Regions from separate parts of the Marinobacter sp. DSM 26671 genome, predicted to be linked through region 2. Evidence: predicted binding sites of a transcription regulator. Region 2 holds the regulator's gene; each other region holds the start of a gene.

Region 1 (6,682 bases), on a different contig from region 2:
CGGATGGAGTTAACCCGAGACAGAGCAGAATCTACAACTGCGATTGCTGACGCAGCACCATCTTCACTGCTGATATCGATCTGAGCTACTGTGTTCGCAGATCCATTGTTTACTGTGTTTGCCAAGCTGTTAAAGATTGAACCAGCGCCATCCGCAACACTTGAACTGGCCGAGAACGCCTGATCAGCAGACAATTCAACCGTACCGGTAACAACTGTTGAATCAGTGTTTGCTGCAGTAGTATTCGCAGAAGTAAGCTGGATCGCTGTTTGAGCGGTTGTTCCGTCACCTGCACCTGCAACACTAATCTGATCACCGTCGGCTGCGCCTAAGAAAGTCAGCCCAATATCCTTTCCAGTCGACTGTGAAAGGACAATCTCGTTGCTGGAGTTGATCTCAGCTGAAACACCCGTTGTACCGGTCAAGCCATTGATTGCATCGGCAAGTGCGGAGAGGTCACCGGTTGTTACACTTGCAGTCGCTGTTGCTGATTGACCACCGCTTTCAATGGTCAAGCTCACCGAACCACCGGCAGTCAAGTTAGACAGAGTGGCAGAAGTCGAGGCCGTTGCAGAAACACCTGTAGATCCAGAAATATCATTAATTTGACCGGCAATCTGCTCTGCAGACTCGCCACCGCTGAGGGTGAAAGAGCCCTGAGCAACAGGACCATTGATGGTAACGTCCTGGCCTGCAACAGTATTAGTGCCGGGAATTGCGGCTGCAGCATTTGCAGCTGTGCCCAAGCCGAAGTTGGCATCTTCACTGCCTGCAGTCAGTGAGTAGTTGGCCAGATCGGTAGTCTTGGCACTGCCGACATCAACGGAAATGGTTTGATTCGCGTTCGCACCGACCTGGAACTTCTGGGCGCTAAAGCTACCATCCAACAAATTCAGGCCGTTGAACTGAGTTGTCTCAGCGATCCTTTGCATCTCCTGCTGAAGCTGATTCACTTCTGCCTGAAGGGCGGAACGATCGGACGAAGAGTTGGTGGAGTTGGCAGACTGAATGGACAGGTCACGAATACGCTGCAGAATATTAGTGGTCTCTTCAAGCGCGCCCTCAGCAGTTTGTGCCAGCGAGATACCGTCATTCGCGTTCCGCTGCGCAACGTTCAGACCACTGATCTGAGACTGAAAGCGAGTAGAAATTGCAAGACCAGCGGCATCATCTTTGGCAGAGTTGATTCTCAAGCCTGAGGAAAGACGCTGCAGGGCCTGATCAGACAGGCTCTGAGATTTGCCCAACTGGTTCTGAGCGGAAAGTGACGCAACGTTAGTGTTAATACCGAGAGCCATTATGCTTCTCCTTCGACAGGTGTCGTTATTTCATGGAAAAGGTCTGGCGCCCTTTTTCACTTTGGGAGCGCCGCCCTGTTACACCGCTTAACGGCCCACCCTTCCTATCCTTTAGGAAAAAAAGCCAACTTTTTGTAAAGGAATGTAAAACCCGCTAAAAAGCGGCAAAGGCATGCCAGAAGAAGGAATCTGAAAACATGATGGTCGGCCAAATAGACAATCGCTAAAATTCGTTTTGTTAACATTTCCATGTAGTTAGTATTTATTTTCAGAAAGTGGCACGCCCTTCGCTTACTCAGATAAAAACGGCAATCAAACGAATACCTGCCGGTCACTCGTTGCCTTTACTGACGGAAAGACGAACAGCCGGCACCTCTGAGCAGGGAGAAGAGACATGCCTCAGATCATCAACACCAACATTGCGTCACTGAATGCACAGCGAAACCTTAATGCCTCGCAGGAAGATGCGAACGTTGCACTACAGCGTCTTTCCTCAGGCTTGAGAATCAACTCTGCCAAAGACGATGCCGCAGGCCTGGCAATCTCTGAGCGTTTCACTTCTCAGATCAAAGGCCTCAACCAGGCGATCAGGAACGCCAATGACGGTATCTCCCTTGCCCAGACGGCGGAGGGCGCCCTAGGCGAGTCTGGTAACATTTTGCAGCGCATCCGTGAACTGGCCGTTCAGTCTGCCAACGCTACAAATTCCGCTTCCGACCGGAAGGCTCTCCAATCTGAAGTAAACCAGTTGAAAGAAGAGCTGGAGCGAATCGCCACTACGACCGAGTTCAACGGGTTAAAACTTCTGGACGGCACCTTTCAGGCTCAGAAATTCCAGGCGGGTGCGAACGAAAACCAGACCATTGCCGTATCTATTGAAGGCGCTCGAACTGACGATCTGGCGAACAATACTCTGTCAGCGACGAACGCTACTTTGAACCAGGGCACTGGTTCTACCACGGCAGCGAACGCCACGCTCCCGACCCAAAACACAATAGCAAGTCAAAACCTCACTATATCGAGTTCGCTGGATAGTCAGGTGGTCCCAATTGGCGCCGGGGACACAGCTGAAGAAATAGCTGCCTCAATCAACGATATTGCAGCAACAACCGGTGTCAATGCTACGGCGCGAACCTCAGCGACACTCAGCAATACTGCAACCACACCGATTGCCGTGCCACAAACTGTATCCCTCACCATTTCAAACGGCAGCAGCTCGGCAACAATTTCAGCACAAATCACTGATGCGAACGATTTGTCAGCCATAGCACGCGAAGTGAACGCAGCCTCTGGCAAAACCGGTATTACTGCCGAAGTGGAAAACAATGGCAGCATCACACTGGTGCAGGATCAAGGCAAGGACATCACGATCGAAGACTTCACAGCCTCTGGTTCCCAGCAGCTAGCTGTTCAAGGTAGTGGCGACCCAAGCGCTATCGAATTGACCAGTGGAGGCACCAACGCTACTCGAATCGCGGGCGAACTGACTCTCGATTCATCAGTGAGCTTCGCCGCTACCTCGGATGCGACTCTGGCGGCAGGCAGCGTTCTGAACAGCGCGCAGAACATTGCAGCGGGTTCAACCCCGGAAGCCGTATCAGGAATCGACATCAGTACTGTTGATGGGGCGACCAGTGCCCTTGCCGTTGTTGATGCCGCTCTTGAGACCATCAGTGGCATCCGTGCCGATCTAGGTGCAGCTCAGAACCGCCTCGAATCCACCATCGCAAACCTGAGCACCACCTCCGAGAACCTCTCGGCAGCCCGTTCTCGCATCCGCGATGCGGACTTCGCAGCGGAATCCGCAGAATTGGCCCGGACCCAGGTCCTCCAGCAGGCCGGCCTGTCCGTTCTGGCCCAGGCCAACGCACGGCCACAGCAGGTTCTGCAGTTGCTGCAGGGTTAATGAGGCAGAGCGGGTGATGTCGGATTATGCCCCTGGCTAATCCGACCTACTTTTTGATCGCAGTGACTGCCGCGGCAGGTTTTATGAGGTGTCCCATGCAAGCCAAGCATCAAGTCCAGGTTTCCCAATCCCAACAGGCCCAGGTTGCCCGCCTGCTTCTGCAGGCCAACCTTGCCTATGGGGAGTCCAACAGCAACGGCCTCAGCCATATCCAGCGGCTGAAGGCCCGGCAGGAATGTCGGGGCTATCTGAACGAGGCGCTGGCTCTGGAGCCGATGCATGCCGGTGGGCTGGGGCTGCTTGGCCGTGTGGAGATGGACGACGGGCAGCTTGAGAAGGCCCATGCCCTGTTCAACGCCAGCCTGGACCATCAGCCGGGCCAGGTTCAGCAATATTGCAACCTGGGTTACTGGGCACTAAAAACCGAACGGCCGGCGCTTGCAGAGCAGTATTTCCTCCAGGCCCTGGACTGCGACCGGCAATCTGCCGCCGCTTTCTGCGGTGTTGCCCATTCCAAGCGGCTGCAGGGGCAGTTTGATGTGGCTTATTTGCATTATCGCAAGCTTCTGGAAACCGGAGCTGAATGGGATTCCGTATACAGCGGGATGCTCACTTGCGCCCAACACCTGGAAGTGAGCAAAGCCGATTCCGCACTGGCCCGTGATGCTATCGCCCTGCTTCAGAGGGATGGTTTGCCGCACCAGGAATTGGGTCGTTTCGTTGGCGCGATTATCCATCAACAGTACGATCTGGATAACCCGGATGCACAGATTTTCCTGGATGCCGCCAGCGACGATGAACTGCTGATTCTTGCCCTCCAGAAAACCCTGATGCCCAATCCGGCGGTGGAAGAGCTGGTTACCCTGCTGCGTCGGGCGATCATTGCCGAAGTCGCACAAACCGTTGAACTTCGGGACGAACCACAGCGTCTGACGCTGGCCATCGCCCAATACGCCGACAGAACCGGCTATGCCCTCGCTGCGGAAGATGACGAAGAACGACTGGTCTCTGCCATCAACGACAGCATCCAGGCCCAATTTGCCTTTGGCGAGGAACAGGACGGACTCATCGGCTCACTGATGATCACCGCGATGTATGGCGCTCTCTTCCATCAGCCCTTCGCGGTACAACTTGGCCAATGGAACCTGGTGGATTGGCCCCTGGCATTACAGTCAGTCCTGGCCGCCAGCTATTACGATCGGGCCGAAGAGGAAGCCATCAAGCAGAATTTCGATGAGAAGGCCGAAGAGCTTTGCCTGGAGAAGACCGATGTTCCCCAGGCATGGCCGTCCTGGTCCCGGTTGGCCTATCGTACCGAAAGCAGCCTGAAAACACTGATGGCGACTGAACTGGGGCTGGACACGGCAAATCTCCCGGCCACCCTTCGGATCATGGTGTGCGGTGCGCAGTCTGGCCAGCGGGCGATGGAACTGGCCGGCTATCTGGACGATGTGGAAGTGATCGCGGTGGATGAATCTCTGGCCAACATCGCCAAAGCCACACGCATGGCCAACGAGATGGGTATGGACAACATCGTGTTCTGGCCCTGGTCCATCGCCCAGCGTTTTGTGGCGGATGGCCACCAAGTGCACTGGATTGAAGTTGGTCGCCTGCCCTCACCGGCTATGACCAGCCTGTCTCTGGCGGCTCTGGTTAACCAGGCCACCGGCTCCGGCGCTGTGGTGCACATGTATACCGCCATCGCGGAACAAACGGCTGGTGACAAACAGATTCGCAAACTGGTCAGTGAGCATAAGCTACAACCCACGCGACAGACATTGCGCCAACTCCGCCGGATGGTCCTTGCCAATCGCAGCGATGCCGCCTGGCAGGAACTGACCGCAGACGCAGATTTCTACAGCCTCGGGGGCTGCAGGGACAGATGGTTTCGGCCCCAGGACACAGCCCAGTTGAAAGAGCTGATGGCCATGGCGAGTAACGAAGTGGAATGGAAACTTGTGAAAGCGCGGGATGTAGATGGCCACAGCCTGGCAACCGGACCGGTGCAGAAGCAAATTCAGGCGGAGGCACTGGGCAGCGAGGTGCAGAGTCTGATGGGGCAGAATTTGAGTGTTTATTTTTTAAAGCGGCGGTGAATTAACTTCGGGCCTGGGGTGTCGGATTAGGCGAAGCCGTAATCCGACAAGAAAGCGCCTTATTCCAAAGCAAAAGGCGTGAACCCGGGGTCAGATGCAATTTTCCTCTACCCTCATTTTCGAGGCATTCGTCCAATATCAACTGTCGATGATTAATCAGCGCTCAGAGCTTCCCGCGCCTGATTCAAAACGTCATTCAGATTGCTTTCCACCACACCCCAAACAATCACCGGATCGATAGTCGCATAGCCGTGAATAAGCACGTTCCGAAATGCGATCATCTTTTTATAATCGACAAACCGCTCAGCCTCGTCCGGAGCAATCTTGTGTAACTTACCCATTGCCTCTCCGATGATTTCGAACTGGCGCTCAACAGCAGACTGCAACAACTCATCACTCAGATAATCGTCTTCACTGCTACCAGCAACAAAACGCTGAACCTTCTCAGCAGCTGCAAGAATATCGTAAAGGTACTTGAGAGCCTCACGCTGCATACAAGGAATGCCGCTCTTCAAGAACCGAGGCTCTGAAATAAGGGTTGGTCAAGGAGGACACAGTGACCAGATCCACGGAGCGAGAAAACATCACTTCAAGATCTTCTTTTAGCCCGAAAAACGCCTCAGCTTTTTGGGTGGCGGGTAAAGCCGGATCAAAATCCACAAGAAAATCCAGATCACTGCTCTCATTGAAATGCCCCGTAGCAGCAGAGCCAAAAACACCAAACGACATTACCCGGTGCTTTTCACAAAGCCGCCGAATCTCGTCCTGTTTTTCTTTCAGCATCTCCAGTGCATTAAATGCGGCCATACTTTACTCAGTCGCTTACGGTATATGTCTGGAGTTTAAACCTTGCCCCCCAAACAATAAAGAAAGCGGCGGCCGGAACGGCCAACAACCGGGGCGTTTGGCAATGAACCAGGATACATTTTGGCGATCTTTATGCTTATCCCGCTTTTGAATGCCAAGATAACCGGCATCACCGAACACGCGCTGCTCGTCACCGTGAAGAAGGTTGCCGGCGGACACGGTGTCGTGGACATTGGCAGCGGTGGTATCGATGCTGTGGATCAAGCCGAGCGTATCGTCCACGCCGATATGCATCTTCATGCCAAAGTACCACTGGTTGCCTTTTCTGGATTGTCGCATCTCAGGGTCGCGCTGGCCGCTTTCATTCTTCGTGGAGCTTGGTGCAGAAATGATGGAAGCATCCACAATGCTGCCTTCACGCAGCATGGTCGGCAGCGGATACGGTGGCCGGCCAGTCTGGCCCCTTGGGGTAATATCGGGCTACCTTCTTCTCCAACTGCTTCCACGGAATCAGCTTGTCCATCCGTTCCAGAAAAATCTCGCGGCGGGTTTTACGCTTCTTGTTCTGGTACTCG
Region 2 (7,802 bases):
TCGGCATCGCCGCTGCCAAACAACAGACTGTTGGGCAGATTCAGCTCCAGCCACTGGTCGCTGGTCTCAAGCGAAACCACGCCCTGGTTGATCAGCTCATCAAACTCCATGGAAAGCTGGTCAGCCATGGCTCGCAGCGCTTCGGTCCGCGCCTGCGCGTCCATCTCCGGATTTCGGGGCGCTTCGGTCACCGCCGGCGGGATTACGTTCTCGGCAGGCGCATTCAGCGATCTCTGGGGCTGGTCGCCAATCTCGATTGGCTGGAAGGAGCGCTGGGGTGCATTGAACACGCCGGTCAGGGTTTCAGAAAGGACTTTGTATTTGCCTTCGTTAACGGACGATACCGAGTACATCACGACGAAAAAGGCGAACAGCAGGGTGATGAAATCCGCGTAGGAAATCAGCCACCGCTCCTTGTTGTGCAGATCATCCTGGGGTTGCCTACGGCGCCGCATAAGTTGGCCTGCGCATGCTTACTGCAGGAAGCCCCGCAGCCGCAATTCGATGGATTTCGGGTTTTCACCCTCGGCGATGGCAATCAGGCCATCGATCATCATGTCCTCATAGCGGGTGCGCTCCCGCACGATACCGCGCATCTTGTTGGCGACCGGGAAGAACAGGAGGTTGGCCAGCGCCACACCGTAGATGGTGGCTACAAAGGCGGTTGCGATCCCGCTACCCAGGGATTGGGGATCCTCAAGGTTGGTCATCACCTGGATCAGGCCCATGACAGCCCCGATAATGCCGATGGTTGGCGAATAACCACCCATGGCCTCGAACACCTTGGCCGACTCCAGATCCCTCTGCTCACGGGATTCCAGATCAACTTCCATGATGCCCCTGATGGTCTCGGTTTCGGCACCGTCCACCAGCAACTGCAACCCCTTGCGGGCAAAGGGCTCCGGCTCGCGCTCGGCAAGCCCTTCAAGACCCAGCAAGCCCTGCTTGCGGGCTTTTACACTCCAGTCAATGACTTTTCCGATACCGTCTTCAAGGTTGATAAACGGCGGGAAAAAGACCCAGCGCACCTGAGTGAAAGCCCGCTTCAGCATGGGCCACGAGGTCTGCAGGATAGTCGCGGCCAGAGTGCCACCGATGACGATGATGGCCGCCGGCCCATTAAACAGTGAGCCAACCGCTCCGCCTTCCAGCAGGTTACCGCCAAGAATTGCGGCAAAGGCCAGTATGACCCCGAGCAGGCTCAGGATATCCATCAGCACACACCTTCCGCGAGGCGTGGCCCGATCTCGTCCAGGGACAATACATCATCCGTCAGCCCTGCCTTGGCGACGGCCATCGGCATGCCGTAGATCACAGACGATTTTTCATCCTGGGACCATATATCGGAACCGCTCTGCTTCATCATCCGACAGCCTTCTTTGCCGTCCGAGCCCATCCCGGTAAGAATGACGCCCAGCGTCTTGCCCGGAAAGCTGCGGGCAAGAGAACCGAAGGTAACGTCCACGCAGGGTTTGTAATTGAGCCGCTCGTCTCCGGGCAGAATACGGATCCTGGGCTGTCCGCCCCGATTCTCGACCATCATCTGTTTGCCGCCGGGCGCCAGCAAAGCCAGGCCGGGCCGCAACACTTCACCATCCTCAGCCTGCCGGACTTCAATCCGGCAGAGCTTGTTAAGGCGTTCGGCGAAGGCAGGCGTAAAACTCGCCGGCATATGCTGCACCAGAACAATCGGTGCCGGGAAGGTCGCGGGCAACACCGTCAGTACCCGCTGCAGGGCAACCGGGCCGCCGGTTGAAGTACCAATGCCAACAACGGCGTAATGCTTGGCCGGCCCACGGCGGCCATGGCGCCTGGGGGCCTCGGTTTCGCCCGGAGAACCTGCCGACGCTGCCGGAGCCCGGGTGTCAGGACGCTGACGCGGTGCTGGTTCCGGACGCGGGCGCCCTGCAGGCTCCGGCGCCCGGGAGGCCGGAGCTGAAGGTTCCGCGCGGGAAGGCGCAGGAGAACGGTTGCCGGGACGACTGCGGGCTACATCCAGAATCCGCTCAATCAAGATTTTCTGAAGCTGACTGTTGTCCCGGGCAATTTCTTCGAAATTCTTGGGCAGAAAATCAACGGCGCCGGCCTCGAGCGCATCCAGTGTGACCCGGGCGCCCTCATAGGTGAGCGATGAGAACATGAGCACCGGTATCGGATGTTTGCGCATGATTTCGCGCACGGCAGAGATGCCATCCATCACGGGCATCTCATAATCCATGGTAATCACGTCGGGACGCAGTTTCTCGGCCAGCTCAACGCCTTCCCGACCATTGGTCGCAGCACCTACCACTTTGATCTGGCCGGAGCTGGTCAGGATTTCCGTCAGCCGCTTGCGAAAAAACCCTGAATCGTCAACGACCAGGACAGAAACTGTCATCCACTTCTCCTACCCAATCCATCGTTCTTCGGCCTTCTCTGGCAAAAAGCGCCGGAAGGCCCGGCTCAACCGTAATGTTGCAACAGGCTTGGCACATCAATAATGAGTGCAATCCGGCCATCGCCGGTAATAGTGGCACCGGCCATGCCTGGCGTACCCTGGAGCGCTCGCCCAAGGGGCTTGATAACCACTTCTTCCTGACCAACCAGCTGGTCGACCACGAACCCGACCTGCTTGGTACCCATGGCCACAATGACAACATGGGCGTTATCGGGCACCTCCTGGCCAGCACCGCCACGAACCAGCCAGCGCTTGATATGGAATAGCGGGAAGACTTTATCCCGAACCACAATGCACTCGCGCCCATCGACGATGTTGGTCTTGGTCAGGTCCAGATGGAAAATCTCGACCACGTTGACCAGCGGCAACGCAAAGGATTGATCGCCCAGCATGATCATCAGGGTGGGCATGATGGCGAGCGTCAGCGGAACCTTGATGACAATGCGAGAGCCCTTGCCCAGCTCGGATTCGATGCTCAACTGGCCATTGAGCTGGCCAATCTTGGTTTTCACCACATCCATGCCGACGCCACGTCCGGACACATCCGAAATCTGCTCCTTGGTGGAGAATCCGGCGGCAAAAATAAGGTTGTAACACTCCGAATTGGTCAGCCGGTCCGCGGCGTCCTGGTCGTAGATACCCTTTTCGACTGCTTTGCGGCGCAGGACTTCCGGATCCATGCCCGCGCCGTCATCCTCGATAAACAGCAGAATATGGTCTCCCTCCTGCTCGGCAGAGAGGGTAACCGTGCCCTGGCGTGGCTTCCCGGCCTTCTCGCGGACTTCCGGAGCCTCGATCCCGTGGTCCACCGAATTCCGCACCAGGTGAACCAGCGGATCAGACAGCGCTTCAACCAGGTTCTTGTCGAGATCGGTTTCCTCGCCATGCATCACCAGGTTCACCTCTTTCTTGAGGTTTCTGGCGAGATCGCGCACAACGCGGGGGAACCTGCCGAACACCTTTTTGATCGGCTGCATGCGGGTCTGCATGACGGCGGACTGGAGATCAGTCGTAACCACATCCAGGTTGGATACCGCCTTGTGCATGTGTTCGTCTTCACTTTCAGCACCCAGACGCTGCAAGCGGTTACGCACCAGCACCAGCTCACCCACCATATTCATGATGTCATCGAGCCGCTTGGTGTCGACACGAACCGTCGTTTCCGCGGCCGGGGCATTCTCGCGAGCAGGCATCGCCGGTGCGGCAGCGCCTTTGGCCTCCGGCTTCTCGGCCGGCTTCGACTTTTCGGGTTTTGACGCGTTTGCTTTCGCTGAAGCTGGTTCTTTTGAAGATGCAGGCTGTTTCGGCGCTGAGGGCTGTTTTGGAGCTGCAGGCTCTTTCGAGGCTGAAGGCTCTCCGCCCGCGGTCGGGCTTCCGCCCTTGCCGTGAAGATCGTCCAGCAGTTTCTCGAATTCGTCGTCGGTGATCAGGTCATCGCCGCCAGCAGATCCGGCCTTGGCAGCCGGCTTTTCTTCTTTACCAGAAGCCTCTTCCTCGCCAGCTGGCGCACCGGCAAACTGACCTTTTCCGTGCAGTTGGTCCAGTAGCGCTTCGAATTCGTCGTCGGTTATTTCGTCGTCTCCAGAACTTTCCTGGTCACCGCCGGCCGATCCGGCGCTCGAAGCCGAGGAAACCTCCGCTGATTTCTCGTCCTGCAGTGCGTCCAGAAGCTGTTCGAACTCGTCGTCGGTGATGTCGCCACCGTCTTCTGCCGGTTCGCTCTCTTCCTGCTCAGGTTGAGCGGCAGCGGGCGGTGCCCCCTCGCCTTCAGGCTGGGCCAGGGCATCCAGACGGGCAATCAGTTCGTCCGGAGCCGGCGTCAGCTCCTCATGATTGCGGACCTGCTCAAACATGGCATTGACGTAGTCGAGTGCTTCTAGAACCACGTCCATCAGTTCGGAATCCACCTTGCGCTTGTGATTACGCAAGATGTCGAAAACGTTTTCCGCGGAATGGCAGCAGTTCACCAGCGCTTCAAGCTGAAGGAAGCCGGCTCCGCCTTTCACGGTATGGAAACCACGGAAGATGGCGTTGAGCAGATCACTGTCGTCAGGATGTCGCTCAAGATCTACCAACTGCTCTGACAGCTTTTCGAGGATCTCGCCGGCTTCTACCAGGAAGTCCTGCAAAATCTCTTCATCAGCATCAAACGCCATGCGTTACCCTCATTATTCAGAAACCGAGACTGGACAACAGGTCGTCTACGTCGTCCTGCCCCGAAACTACATCTTCACGCTCATCGGCCTTGATCTGGGGCCCGACGCCCTTCTCTGCAGACTCTTCTTTTTCTTCAATCTGGTGCACCGTGCCCGTGAGCTGGTCCACATGACTGGCCATCACCACCAGGCTGAGCATCTGCTCCTCAACCTCTTTCACCAGGGCGGTGACCTTCTGGATGACCTGACCTGTCAGATCCTGATAGTCCTGAGCCAGCAGGATTTCCGACAGGTTGCTGTACATGGTGTCGGCATCGGTTGCCATGCTGACAAAAAAACGATCAATCCGGCCGTACAGCTCGCGAAACTCAGCCGGCTGCATTTCCCGGCGACGCAGGCGCTGCCACTCATCACGCAACGCGGCGGCCTCGTCTCTGAGGGCATTGGCCACCGGCATGGTTTCCTCAACCAGGTCCATGGTCCGGTTGGCTGCTTCACCGGTCATCTGCACAACGTATTCGAGACGATCAGAGGCATCAGTCATCTTTGACAGTGCTTCCTGCTGCTCGGCGTTACGGGGATCAATCTGGAAGTTCCGGATTGCTTCGTGCAGGCTCCGCGTCAGCCGCCCTACCTCACGGTACAGACTCTGATCCCTGACCTCGCTGAGTTCATTGATCAGGGTCATGGCTTTGGCATAATCACCCGCATCAACACTCTCGGCCAGTTCCGCTGCCTGCCGCTGGAGCTTTTCCGTCACCTCCGGTTCAAGGCCCCGATGGTTCTTTTTGCTATCGCTCATGAGAGCCATCCGACCTCTGGTTACTGGATTCTTTCAAAGATTTTCTCAATCTTTTCCTTGAGCACGGCAGCGGTGAACGGCTTGACCACATACCCGTTTACGCCTGCCTGGGCAGCGGCAACGATCTGGTCGCGCTTGGCCTCAGCAGTTACCATCAATACCGGCAGGGTTTTCAGATTCTCGTCCGCCCGAACGGCCTTGAGCAGGTCGAAGCCTGACATGCCAGGCATGTTCCAGTCGGTCACCAGAAAATCGTATTTGCCGCTTTTGAGCATTGGCAGTGCCGTGTTGCCGTCGTCAGCTTCATCGGTGTTGGTGAAGCCAAGATCACGCAGCAGGTTCTTGATGATCCGTCGCATTGTGGAGAAGTCGTCCACAATGAGGATTTTCATGTTTTTGTCCAATGGGACCTCCAGTTAGTAACACCCGGAATTCGTTTGACCTTTGCGTTCAAAGTCTAGCAGGCCGCTGTTTTAACCGCTTATTGTCGGACCTTTGCTTCGGTTGTAAAGCATCGGTTACCAAAAACTACAGACCACCTCGTTGGCGACACAGACTGAACGCGGTCAGTTGTCCGATTCCTGACGCCAATCCGAGAGCCGCCCCCGAAGGCGCAGGGCTGCCTGGCTGTGAATCTGGCTTACCCTGCTCTCACTGACGCCGAGCACCGCGCCAATCTCCTTGAGGTTCAGTTCTTCCTGGTAGTAAAGGCTCAACACCAGCTTTTCCCGCTCCGGCAGGTCTTCAATCGCCTCAGCGAGGCTCCGCCGGAAGGCATCGGAGGACAAACCCTCAAGGGGATTATCCTGCGTCTCTGTCTGTTCTATCGGCAGCTCTCCGGATTCATTGAGCTCGTCGAGGCTAAAAAGTCGACCGCTGTTGGAATCGGAAAGGTAGGAGTGGTATTCGGGCAGCCCCATGCCCAGCTCTTCGGCCACTTCCTGATCGTGGGCTTCGCGGCCAAGTCGATCTTCAACGGCTTTGATGGCCTGGGAAATGCGACGGGCGTTGCGATGAACAGAACGTGGCACCCAGTCACCCTTGCGGATTTCGTCCACCATGGCGCCGCGAATACGGATACCGGCGTAAGTCTCGAAGGTAGCACCTTTGGTGGAGCTGTAACGCTGGGCGGCCTCGAGCAGACCAATCATGCCGGCCTGCATCAGGTCTTCAAGCTGGACGGACGCCGGCAGGCGAGCCATCAGGTGAAGGGCAATTTTCTTGACCAGCGGCGCGTGCTGCTCAATGAGCTGAGCCGGCTTCTGCGCACTTGACTGGTTATAGATTCCGAGGTTTTTCGCCAATGTCATGTATCCGGTTTTTTGTTTGACTGGATCCGATTCAGACTTCGACGAGCCGCTCCACAAAAAATTCCAGATGCCCGCGGGGAGAGGACGGCAACGGCCAGCTATCTACCTTGTCCGCCAGCGCCTTGATGGCCAGTGAAGCTTTCGCCCTGGGATAGGCGTCCAGCACCGCACGCTGCCGCTGAACCGCTTTCTTCACGGCCTCATCGTAGGGGACTATTCCTACGTATTGTAGTGCCACATCGAGGAAGCGCTCGGTGACCCGGGTCAGTTTTTCAAACAGATGCCGGCCTTCCTGCTCATTCCGGACCTGATTGGCAAGAATACGGAAGCGGTTGGTTCCATAATCACGGTTCATCAGCTTGATCAGGGCATAGGCATCGGTGATCGAGGTCGGCTCGTCGCAGACAACCAGCAGCAGCTCCTGCGACGCTCTCAGAAAACTGACCACTGACTCGGAAATACCGGCGGCGGTATCAACGATCAGGACATCGATCTGATCACCCAGTTCGCTGAACGCATTAATCAGCCCGGCATGTTCCATGGGGCTGAGCTGGGTCATTCGTTGGGTACCGGAAGAGGCGGGGACAATCTTGATGCCACCGGGACCATTCACCAGAACGTCCTTCAGATCACAGTCGCCCGCCAGAACATCCTGGAGGTTGCGATTGGCAGTGATGCCCAGCAAGACGTCGATATTGGCGAGCCCCAGATCGGCGTCGAGCAGCACCACTCTCCGGCCTTTCTGCGCCAGGGCGATTCCGAGGTTCACCGACACGTTACTCTTGCCGACACCACCCTTTCCGCCGGAAACTGCAATCACCTGTACCGGATGTGCTCTGCTCATACTGTTTTTGGTCTCTCGCCACGTTTCGCCGGCTTTGTCTCCGACGCCTGCTGTCAATCTGTCCGGTCTCAGGCGTGCTCTTTCAGGCCCTCTGCGACCGCTTGCTGTTGCTGGAGTGTTTTCAGCCGATCCACGGCCAACCGCACCAGCGGAACGGCTTCTGCGTGGTGCAGGTCTTCAGGAATCTTCTGGCCGTCTGTGTAATAGGCTACCGGCAGACCGGTTTCCATCACAAACCCGAGAGACTCGCCCA
Region 3 (7,802 bases), on a different contig from region 2:
AGCGTGGAAAACACCAGCAGGAACGGCAGCCCCGCCGAAAAGCCCAGGAATAGCAGGGCAATCACCTGCCAACGGGTATAGGTATGGAGCGTGTCCCGGATCAGGGTCAGGCGGGTGCCGTTTAAGATGGTGAAGCCTCCGGATCAGTCGCGGAAATTATTGAACTGCAGCGGGATATCCAGCTCAGCTTCCCTGAGCATGGCAATGGCTTCCTGGAGATCATCCCGCTTCTTGCCGGTCACTCGCACTTTGTCACCCTGGATACTGGCCTGGACCTTCATCTTCTGGTCCTTGATCATCTTCACGATCTTCTTGGCCATATCGGTTTCAATGCCCTGCTTCAGCAGCAGGTGCTGTTTAACCAGCTTGCCGGACTTGCTGTCGCCATCCTCAGCCAGCGCTCGCGCATCGATATTACGCTTGGCAAAGGCCATACGCAGCATGTCCAGCAACTGTTCCAGCTGGAACTCCTGCTCGGCACTGATGGTAATGCCCTTGTCGTCCAGCTCAATGTCGGCTTCCACGTTCTTGAAGTCCCAGCGATTGCCCAGCTCCCGCTTGGCCTGGTCGACCGCATTGGTGACTTCGTGCATATCGATTTCTGAAACAATGTCAAAAGAAGGCATGGTCGTTATTCTCCAACAGGGTAAGAAGGTATACTTCTTCAATTTGCTGGGGATGATACCAACCCCGGGCATCTCTCGCACCTGACAACGGACTGCTAAAAGTAGATAACAATGCCAAATCTGGACCTTCCCATCCTGGTAGTAGACGACGCGAAATTCAGCAGTATGGTGGTTGGCCGCACGCTGCGAAATGCCGGATATCGCGACGTACGCATCGTGAATAACGCACCGGAAGCCCTGCAGTTAATCGAACAGCGCCCGGTAAGCGTGCTGATTGCCGACTGGCTGATGCCCGAGATGGATGGCCTTGAGCTGACGGACCAGGTGCGACAACAGGACGAGCAGAACAATCACTACACCTACGTGATCCTCCTCACGGCACGGGAAAGCGTAGAGGCTCTTTCAGAAGCCTTCGACCGGGGTGTGGACGACTTCATCTACAAGTCCGACATGACCAAGCAACTGATCCCCCGCATATTTGCCGCAGACCGAATGGCCGACCGCCAGAACACCCTGCTCCGGGCCAACTCCCTGCTGATCGAGAACAACCGGGAACTGGAATCCACAAACATCATTGATCTGGAAACCGGTCTCTGCAACACCAAATACGGTCGCGAGCGGCTGACCAAGATGCTGCGCCACGCTGAATCCCGAGGCGGCTGTTCTGCCTACGTACTGTGCGGCATTCGCAACTGGCAGGAACTCAAGCGCAAACACCCGCCCACAGTGATGAGCGAACTGGCCATCGGCATTGCCCGCCGACTGAGCACCCTGATTCGCCCCATTGATGCCCTGTGCCGCGTTGGCGACAATCAGTTCGCCATCATTGCCTACTTCCCGAACAGCGATCACTGCACCACCACCGCCTTCCGGCGCGTGTTCGACGGCATCAACCACAAGGCCCTGAAAACCACAGCCGGCTATATTTCCGTGGAAGCCGGCATGGTGTTGTGCAAAGCTGACGCCCAGAACGGCACACCCTCGATCCAGGATATGGAACGGGCAGCGGTGCAGGGGCTGGTGGATGCCTACGATACGCGTCGGTTTACCGAGACTGCGCCGGAGATCGGAGCGACCGCCTGAAGCGGCGACACACTCGGTAACACTGATACACACTTCACAAACAGACAGGAAAGGCCGGACGACTTATTCTGCAATTGTGGATTTAAGCAGTATCCCCCATGGTGGAGGAGCCGAGTAGTACCTCCGCCGCCATATGGGGAATCGAATCCACCGGATTAACGAATTTTTCAGGCACTTTCGTTCTTTCCTTGTTTTTTGGGCCAGCTTTTTAGCTGGCCTTTTTATTTTCCGCTCCAGACGTTTCCGCACCAGTTCCGTTATACTCCGGCTATAACGACTCCAAAAACAGTGCTGTAACCATGAAAACCCTCGGAACCGCCTCTGTCGCCGCCCTGCGCCAATACGTTCGTGCTGCCGAATCCGCCGGCGTGGATATCAATCGCCTTTTCGACCAGGCTGAACTGGACCAGAACATCCTGGACACCGACGACGGCCGCATTAACGGCGAGCAGTTCCAGCACTTTATCCGTTTATTGTGCGAACAAACCGGCAGCCCGATCCTGGGCCTCGAGACCGGCGACTTCGTTCAACCCGGCTCCTACAGCGTGCTTGGCTACATCACCATGAGCTGCGCCACCCTGGGGGAGGCCGTAGCGCGCATTGCGCCATTCGAAAAACTCGTTGGAGACATGGGCACCACCAGCCTCGCCATGAAAGGCGAAGACATCAAACTGACCTGGAACTGCAACTACACCGATCCCGTCGTCCGCCCGCAACTGGTGGACAACGTATTTGCCTCCTGGGTGAACTACGCCCGCTGGCTTGCAGACAATCAGGAAGCATCACCAAGCGTGGTAAAACTCCGCCGATCCTCGCCAGGTTCCGAATTTGAAACAGCCTACCGAGAGCGCTGGCACTGCCCGGTCACCTTCTCAGCCGATGAGGACAGCATCACACTCAAGAAAACCCTGCTGGAGACCCGCCTGCGGCAACCAGACCCCCTGCTCCGCAAAACGCTGGAAGCCCATGCCCTGAGTCAGCTGGCGTCCCTGGATACCGACAGCGACCTGACTTCGAAGGTCCGTCACAGCATCCAACAACAGCTCATGCACGGCATAACCCGGCAAGACATGGTGGCTGAAGACCTGGGTATGACCAGCCGAACCCTGCAGAGAAAACTCGGCCAGGAAGGCGTGTCTTACCAGAAATTGCTGGATGAAGTGCGGCAAAAAATGGCCGAGGACTATCTTCGCAACAGCGAGCTGGCCATTCCGGATATTGCACTGAGGCTGGGGTACAGTGAAACCACGTCGTTTCACCGGAAGTTCAAAGCGGTAACGGGGAAAGCACCGGGAGAGTTTCGGCAACGAGCAGCAAACTCAGAAGCCTGAAAAGCCAGACAGGTAGCGCTTTTCAGGACTGTCGTTGGCCAGGGATGGCCAACGTCAAGCGCACATGGATGTGCTCGTAGCGTGTCCTGAAAAGCGCTGCCTGCCTGGCGCCTACTCCGAATTAGCAGGCAATGCTTTTAAAGCTTGCGGCCTTTGCCAGCAGCAATCCGCAGACGCAGCGCATTAAGCTTTATGAAGCCTTCTGCATCCTTCTGATCGTACGCACCCTGATCTTCCTCAAAGGTAGCAATCTTCTCGTCGAACAGAGAATCCTCAGATTTACGGCCAACCACATCCACATTGCCCTTGTAGAGCTTCAGGCGAACAGTGCCGTTTACATAATGCTGGGTCTGATCGATCAGAGCTTGAAGAGCCTCGCGCTCCGGGGACCACCAGTAACCGTTGTAGATCACCTCGGCGTAGCGCGGCATGATGCTGTCTTTCAGGTGCGCCACTTCACGATCCAGGGTAATGGATTCAATGGCACGGTGGGCACGCAGCATGATGGTACCGCCCGGGGTTTCGTAACAGCCGCGGGACTTCATGCCCACGTAGCGGTTCTCGACGATATCCAGGCGACCGATACCGTTCGCACCCGCCAGCTTGTTCAGAGTTTCCAGAACCACGTGGGGCTTCATGTCCTGACCGTCGATGGCAACAATGTCGCCCTTCTTGTAGGTCAGCTCAACATAGGTCGGCTCATCCGGCGCGGCTTCCGGAGACACACTCCAGCGCCACATATCTTCCTCGGCTTCCGCCCAGGGATCTTCCAGATTGATGCCTTCGTAAGAAATGTGCAGCAGGTTGGCATCCATGGAGTACGGGCTCTTGCCCTTCTTCATTTCCACCGGGATATTGCGCTCTTCGCAGTACTTCAGCAGCTTCTCGCGGGAATTCAGATCCCACTCACGCCAGGGTGCAATCACCTTTACTCCAGGCTTCAGCGCGTAAGCACCCAGCTCGAAACGCACTTGGTCGTTGCCCTTACCGGTTGCGCCGTGGGAAATGGCATCGGCGCCGGTTTCATTGGCGATATCGATCAAACGCTTGGCAATCAGAGGACGGGCAATGGACGTACCCAACAGGTACTCACCCTCGTAGATGGTGTTCGCGCGGAACATCGGGAACACGTAATCGCGCACAAACTCCTCGCGCAGGTCCTCGATGTAGATTTCCTTAACGCCCAACGCTTCGGCTTTCGCCCGCGCCGGCTCAACTTCCTCGCCCTGGCCGATGTCGGCGGTAAAAGTTACCACCTCACAGTTATAGGTATCCTGCAACCACCGAACGATTACGGAAGTATCCAGGCCACCGGAATAGGCCAGCACCACCTTTTTAATATCAGACATGCCCTTGCTCCAGACTGAACAGAATGGATGTGTTGAAAATAAGGGCGTTATTGTACGGGAGAGCGTGAGGAATGGCTATAAAGCCCCTCTCCCCTGGCGGGAGAGGGGTTGGGGAGAGGGGGTTATTGATCAGCCAGCAGCCTGCTGACCAATAGCCTCTTCCCGAATACCATCCCACCCTTCTTTAACAGAACGCAGAAGGGTAAGAACCTCATCCAGCTTGGCCAAATCATTCTTGGCACTGGCTTCCAGCAAAGAGCGCTCCATATAGTCATACAGCGCCTCAAGACGCGCAGCCAGATCGCCACCCTGTTCGAAATCCAGGAAGGAACGCAGTCCACCAATAATCTCGATGGCCTTGTTGATCAACTGGGCCTTGCCGCCGTAATCCTTTGCCTGGATACGAGACTTGGCCATGTTGATGCGCTCAATAGCACCGTTGTACAAAAGCTGGATCAGCTTATGCGGATCTGCATCGGTGATGCTGGTTTGGGTGTTTACGCGCTGGTATGCCTGTAAACCGTTCATACTCGACCTCTTGGTTCGCTAATCGGCCCGGGCCGATCAGTTGTTGTTCCGGTTGTTTTGGGGTGCAAGCGCAGCGAGCTGCTGGCTTACGTAATCCTGTGTGCTGTTGAGCTGGGAAATCAGGGAATCTGCCGCTGTGAACTGACTAACCAAGCGCTCACGGTAAGCAGCAATACGTTCCTCAAGTCGCGCCTGATTTTCCTGAATTTGTTCCAGATCGCGATTGAGGCTTTCAGTCCGCGATTCGATGGCGCCATCAGCACCCACAAAACTGGAAACCAGATCAACCGTCCGCTCTGCAACGCCTTCCACAAAAGTAATCGAGCCACGACTGCCAGTCTGGTCGCCCAGAATACGAACCTGCAGACCAGACGCACCACCATTGCCACTTCCCAGAAAGAGTACCTGGCCGTCGCCTTCCGCGGTTCGGCCACCAATGGTGCCTGCCACATCGATACCTGAAGTGCCGGTGGCAGCAGACAACCCATAAGCGGAACCATCTTCTACTGATGTCAGGCTGACGTTCGAATCACTGCCGTAATCGGAGGAGGTAAAGGTCAGCTCGCCGCCGCTTCCAATGCCAACCTGGACACCCGAGCCAGACGCATTCAGAGCATTATTGGCATTCAGCTGAGCCTGTATCTCGTCTGCCAGCTCCTGAGCTGTATTGTAGGTTTGCTGAGTGAGCTGAACGCTCACAGACGTTTCACCATTAACCTGGAACGTCAGCTCGTCATTGCCGGCGCCGATGGTAAGTGGGGCCGTAAACGCAGCCCCAGATAGTGCGCCCTGCGTCGCCGCCTGGGTAATGTTGATATCGTAGCGGCCTGGCTCAGTATTCAAGCCACTCCGGACGAACTCGACCTGGCTATCGGTTGTCCGGCCTTGCTCTGCAAACAGTGCCGTCACATCGTCCGGATTATTCTTCAGCTGCTCTTCAAACTTGGCTCGGTCAAACTCCAGACCACCAGTTTCAAAGTTGGTCGTGATGCCCACATCCGCCAGGCTACGAACACTGGAATTTTCCAGGCCCGGCACAACCCGCGTCAGAACCTGACGCAATTGATTCTGAATAGAACGGACGGTACTGTCACCCGTGAGCAGACTGCCAACGCCTGCCTCAGCGTTAAAGCCAGCGAGACTATCAATAGTGGACTGAAGCGAATTAAATTTATCAACGAAGCCTTGTACGCGATCAGCAACCGCACCCAAGTCTTGCTGAACCTTGATAGTAGAGGAACCAGTCTCGGTGATATCGAAGGTCAAGCCATCAATTACGTTTTCAAAACTGTTAGTAGACCGGGTAACCTCAACGCCGTTGATTTTCATAACGGCATCTGATGCAGCAATCGTCTCTTGCAAACCGGCATCTGAATCCATACCGGTGTTAAACGCAAAACGGGACAGTCCCTGATTATCGGTGTCTGTACCACCTGTATCACCGGATACGGAAATACTTACCGCATTGGCCGTTCCGGTCTCGTCAGCAGAAAGGACCAACTGGAAGCCGTTACCCGTATCGATCACACCCGCAGAGACACCTGCATCCGAATCATTGATCGCGTTGGCAAGCCCCTGAAGCGTGTCGTTACTGTTATCAACAGTAATATTCGTGGTTTTATCACCAACATTAAGCGTCAGCGTGCCCTGCCCGACGCTGGTCGCGTCGCGATCTGCAAATACATCCCTGGAAGCCAAGGCCTGCGCACCGGCAAGACTGGTTACCTCAACACTGTAAGTGCCACGACTCGCCTTGGTGCTGTCCACTGATACCGCAATACCTTCATTGGAAGAATTTGCAGAAAACGCTTTGAGGTTATCGGGAGCACTGAGCTGGCGCATGGGCAGGCGCAGTTCGGTAACGGCGCTGCGGAGTTTGCCATAGGCAGACAGCAAAGCCTGGGTTTGCTCTGTCTTCTGTGTAAGCCTATTTTCCGTAGGCGCACGCTCTGCCTGTACCAGTTGATCAACCAGATCCGAATTCAGAACGCCTGAACCAAGACCCAACGATGATATGTTTGCCATGCTCATGCCTCCTCAAGGGGGCGAATCTCTTCATTGTTCAGTTTATCGGCAAAAAGCGGCAAAACTTTGCCTTTTTCTTTCGCCGATTTGTAACACCCTGTAACAGTTAACAACACCTCCCCTCTCCCCTCGCGGGAGAGGGGCCGGGGGAGAGGGAGAACCCTCTCACCCCAAAAACGCAGAACACCGCCGGCCCCTCACGGGTGCGGCGGTGCTGAAATACCGTCATTTAAATCTGCGTAAGAGCAACCGCCCTTACACTTTAATATTAAACAACGTCAGCGGCTCATCCTGCTGCAAGTTTTCTGCCAACCTCAATGCCAGCTCATCCGGAATCTGCCGGATAACTTCTTTGGTCGACTGATCGACTACCTTTACGATCGTCTGGCCTAATTCATTATCCACTTCAAACTGCAAATCCCGCTGCACATTCTGAACAAAATCGTTCAGTTGGCTAACCGCATCATCCAGTTGCTCCCGTGTGGCCTCATTCCGAGCCTGGAGCTTTTCAGCTTTCGACAAGTCCGAAGTTACCTGGGAGTTCTCAACCTTACTGACTGCGGCAGACGAACCAGCAAGGTCGGAGGCATTCCTGCCTTCGGCCTGAGATGACGAAATTGCCCGAGCCGGTGCTTGCTCACTGGTGCGAACCAGCTTCAGATCCGGGCTGTTCAGGTTAACGTCATTCATAGCTTACCTCGCTATCCTAAAACGGCGCTAAGCCGGAACCCGAAGGTTCCGGCTATTACCGCTATGCCCCAATTACTGCAGGAGGGACAGAACCTGCTGCGGACGGGCGTTCGCCTGCGCCAGTACCGAGATACCAGCCTGCTGCAGAACCTGAGACTTGGACAGCTTTG

Evidence for each region. Region 2 encodes FliA, which starts transcription of late flagellar genes. Its sites were predicted from a motif close to CTAAAGTTTNNNNNNNNNNNGCCGNTAA; they were not measured.
Region 1: the regulator FliA is predicted to act here: its motif matches at 1,386-1,413, upstream of BM035_RS07045 (flagellin N-terminal helical domain-containing protein).
Region 3: the regulator FliA is predicted to act here: its motif matches at 6,985-7,012, upstream of fliD (flagellar filament capping protein FliD).

Annotation. Positions count from the first base shown of each region.
Region 1 is NZ_FONF01000005.1:51,164-57,845, forward strand. It holds gene BM035_RS07045 (flagellin N-terminal helical domain-containing protein) at 1-1,298, opposite strand, end outside; gene BM035_RS07050 (flagellin N-terminal helical domain-containing protein) at 1,693-3,204, shown strand; gene BM035_RS07055 (hypothetical protein) at 3,300-5,300, shown strand; gene BM035_RS07060 (HepT-like ribonuclease domain-containing protein) at 5,453-5,794, opposite strand; gene BM035_RS07065 (nucleotidyltransferase family protein) at 5,784-6,107, opposite strand; partial or broken gene BM035_RS07070 (transposase) at 6,198-6,530, opposite strand; gene BM035_RS22895 (hypothetical protein) at 6,523-6,682, opposite strand, start outside.
Region 2 is NZ_FONF01000017.1:61,432-69,233, forward strand. It holds gene motD (flagellar motor protein MotD) at 1-455, opposite strand, end outside; gene BM035_RS16665 (flagellar motor protein) at 474-1,214, opposite strand; gene cheB (protein-glutamate methylesterase/protein-glutamine glutaminase) at 1,214-2,377, opposite strand; gene BM035_RS16675 (chemotaxis protein CheA) at 2,443-4,593, opposite strand; gene BM035_RS16680 (protein phosphatase CheZ) at 4,610-5,395, opposite strand; gene cheY (chemotaxis response regulator CheY) at 5,416-5,799, opposite strand; gene BM035_RS16690 (RNA polymerase sigma factor FliA) at 5,962-6,705, opposite strand; gene BM035_RS16695 (MinD/ParA family protein) at 6,737-7,549, opposite strand; gene flhF (flagellar biosynthesis protein FlhF) at 7,618-7,802, opposite strand, start outside.
Region 3 is NZ_FONF01000005.1:43,240-51,041, forward strand. It holds gene BM035_RS07005 (AmpG family muropeptide MFS transporter) at 1-65, opposite strand, end outside; gene BM035_RS07010 (YajQ family cyclic di-GMP-binding protein) at 144-626, opposite strand; gene BM035_RS07015 (response regulator) at 738-1,709, shown strand; gene BM035_RS07020 (AraC family transcriptional regulator) at 2,009-3,040, shown strand; gene BM035_RS07025 (argininosuccinate synthase) at 3,178-4,389, opposite strand; gene fliS (flagellar export chaperone FliS) at 4,519-4,917, opposite strand; gene fliD (flagellar filament capping protein FliD) at 4,954-6,942, opposite strand; gene BM035_RS07040 (flagellar protein FlaG) at 7,198-7,632, opposite strand; gene BM035_RS07045 (flagellin N-terminal helical domain-containing protein) at 7,705-7,802, opposite strand, start outside.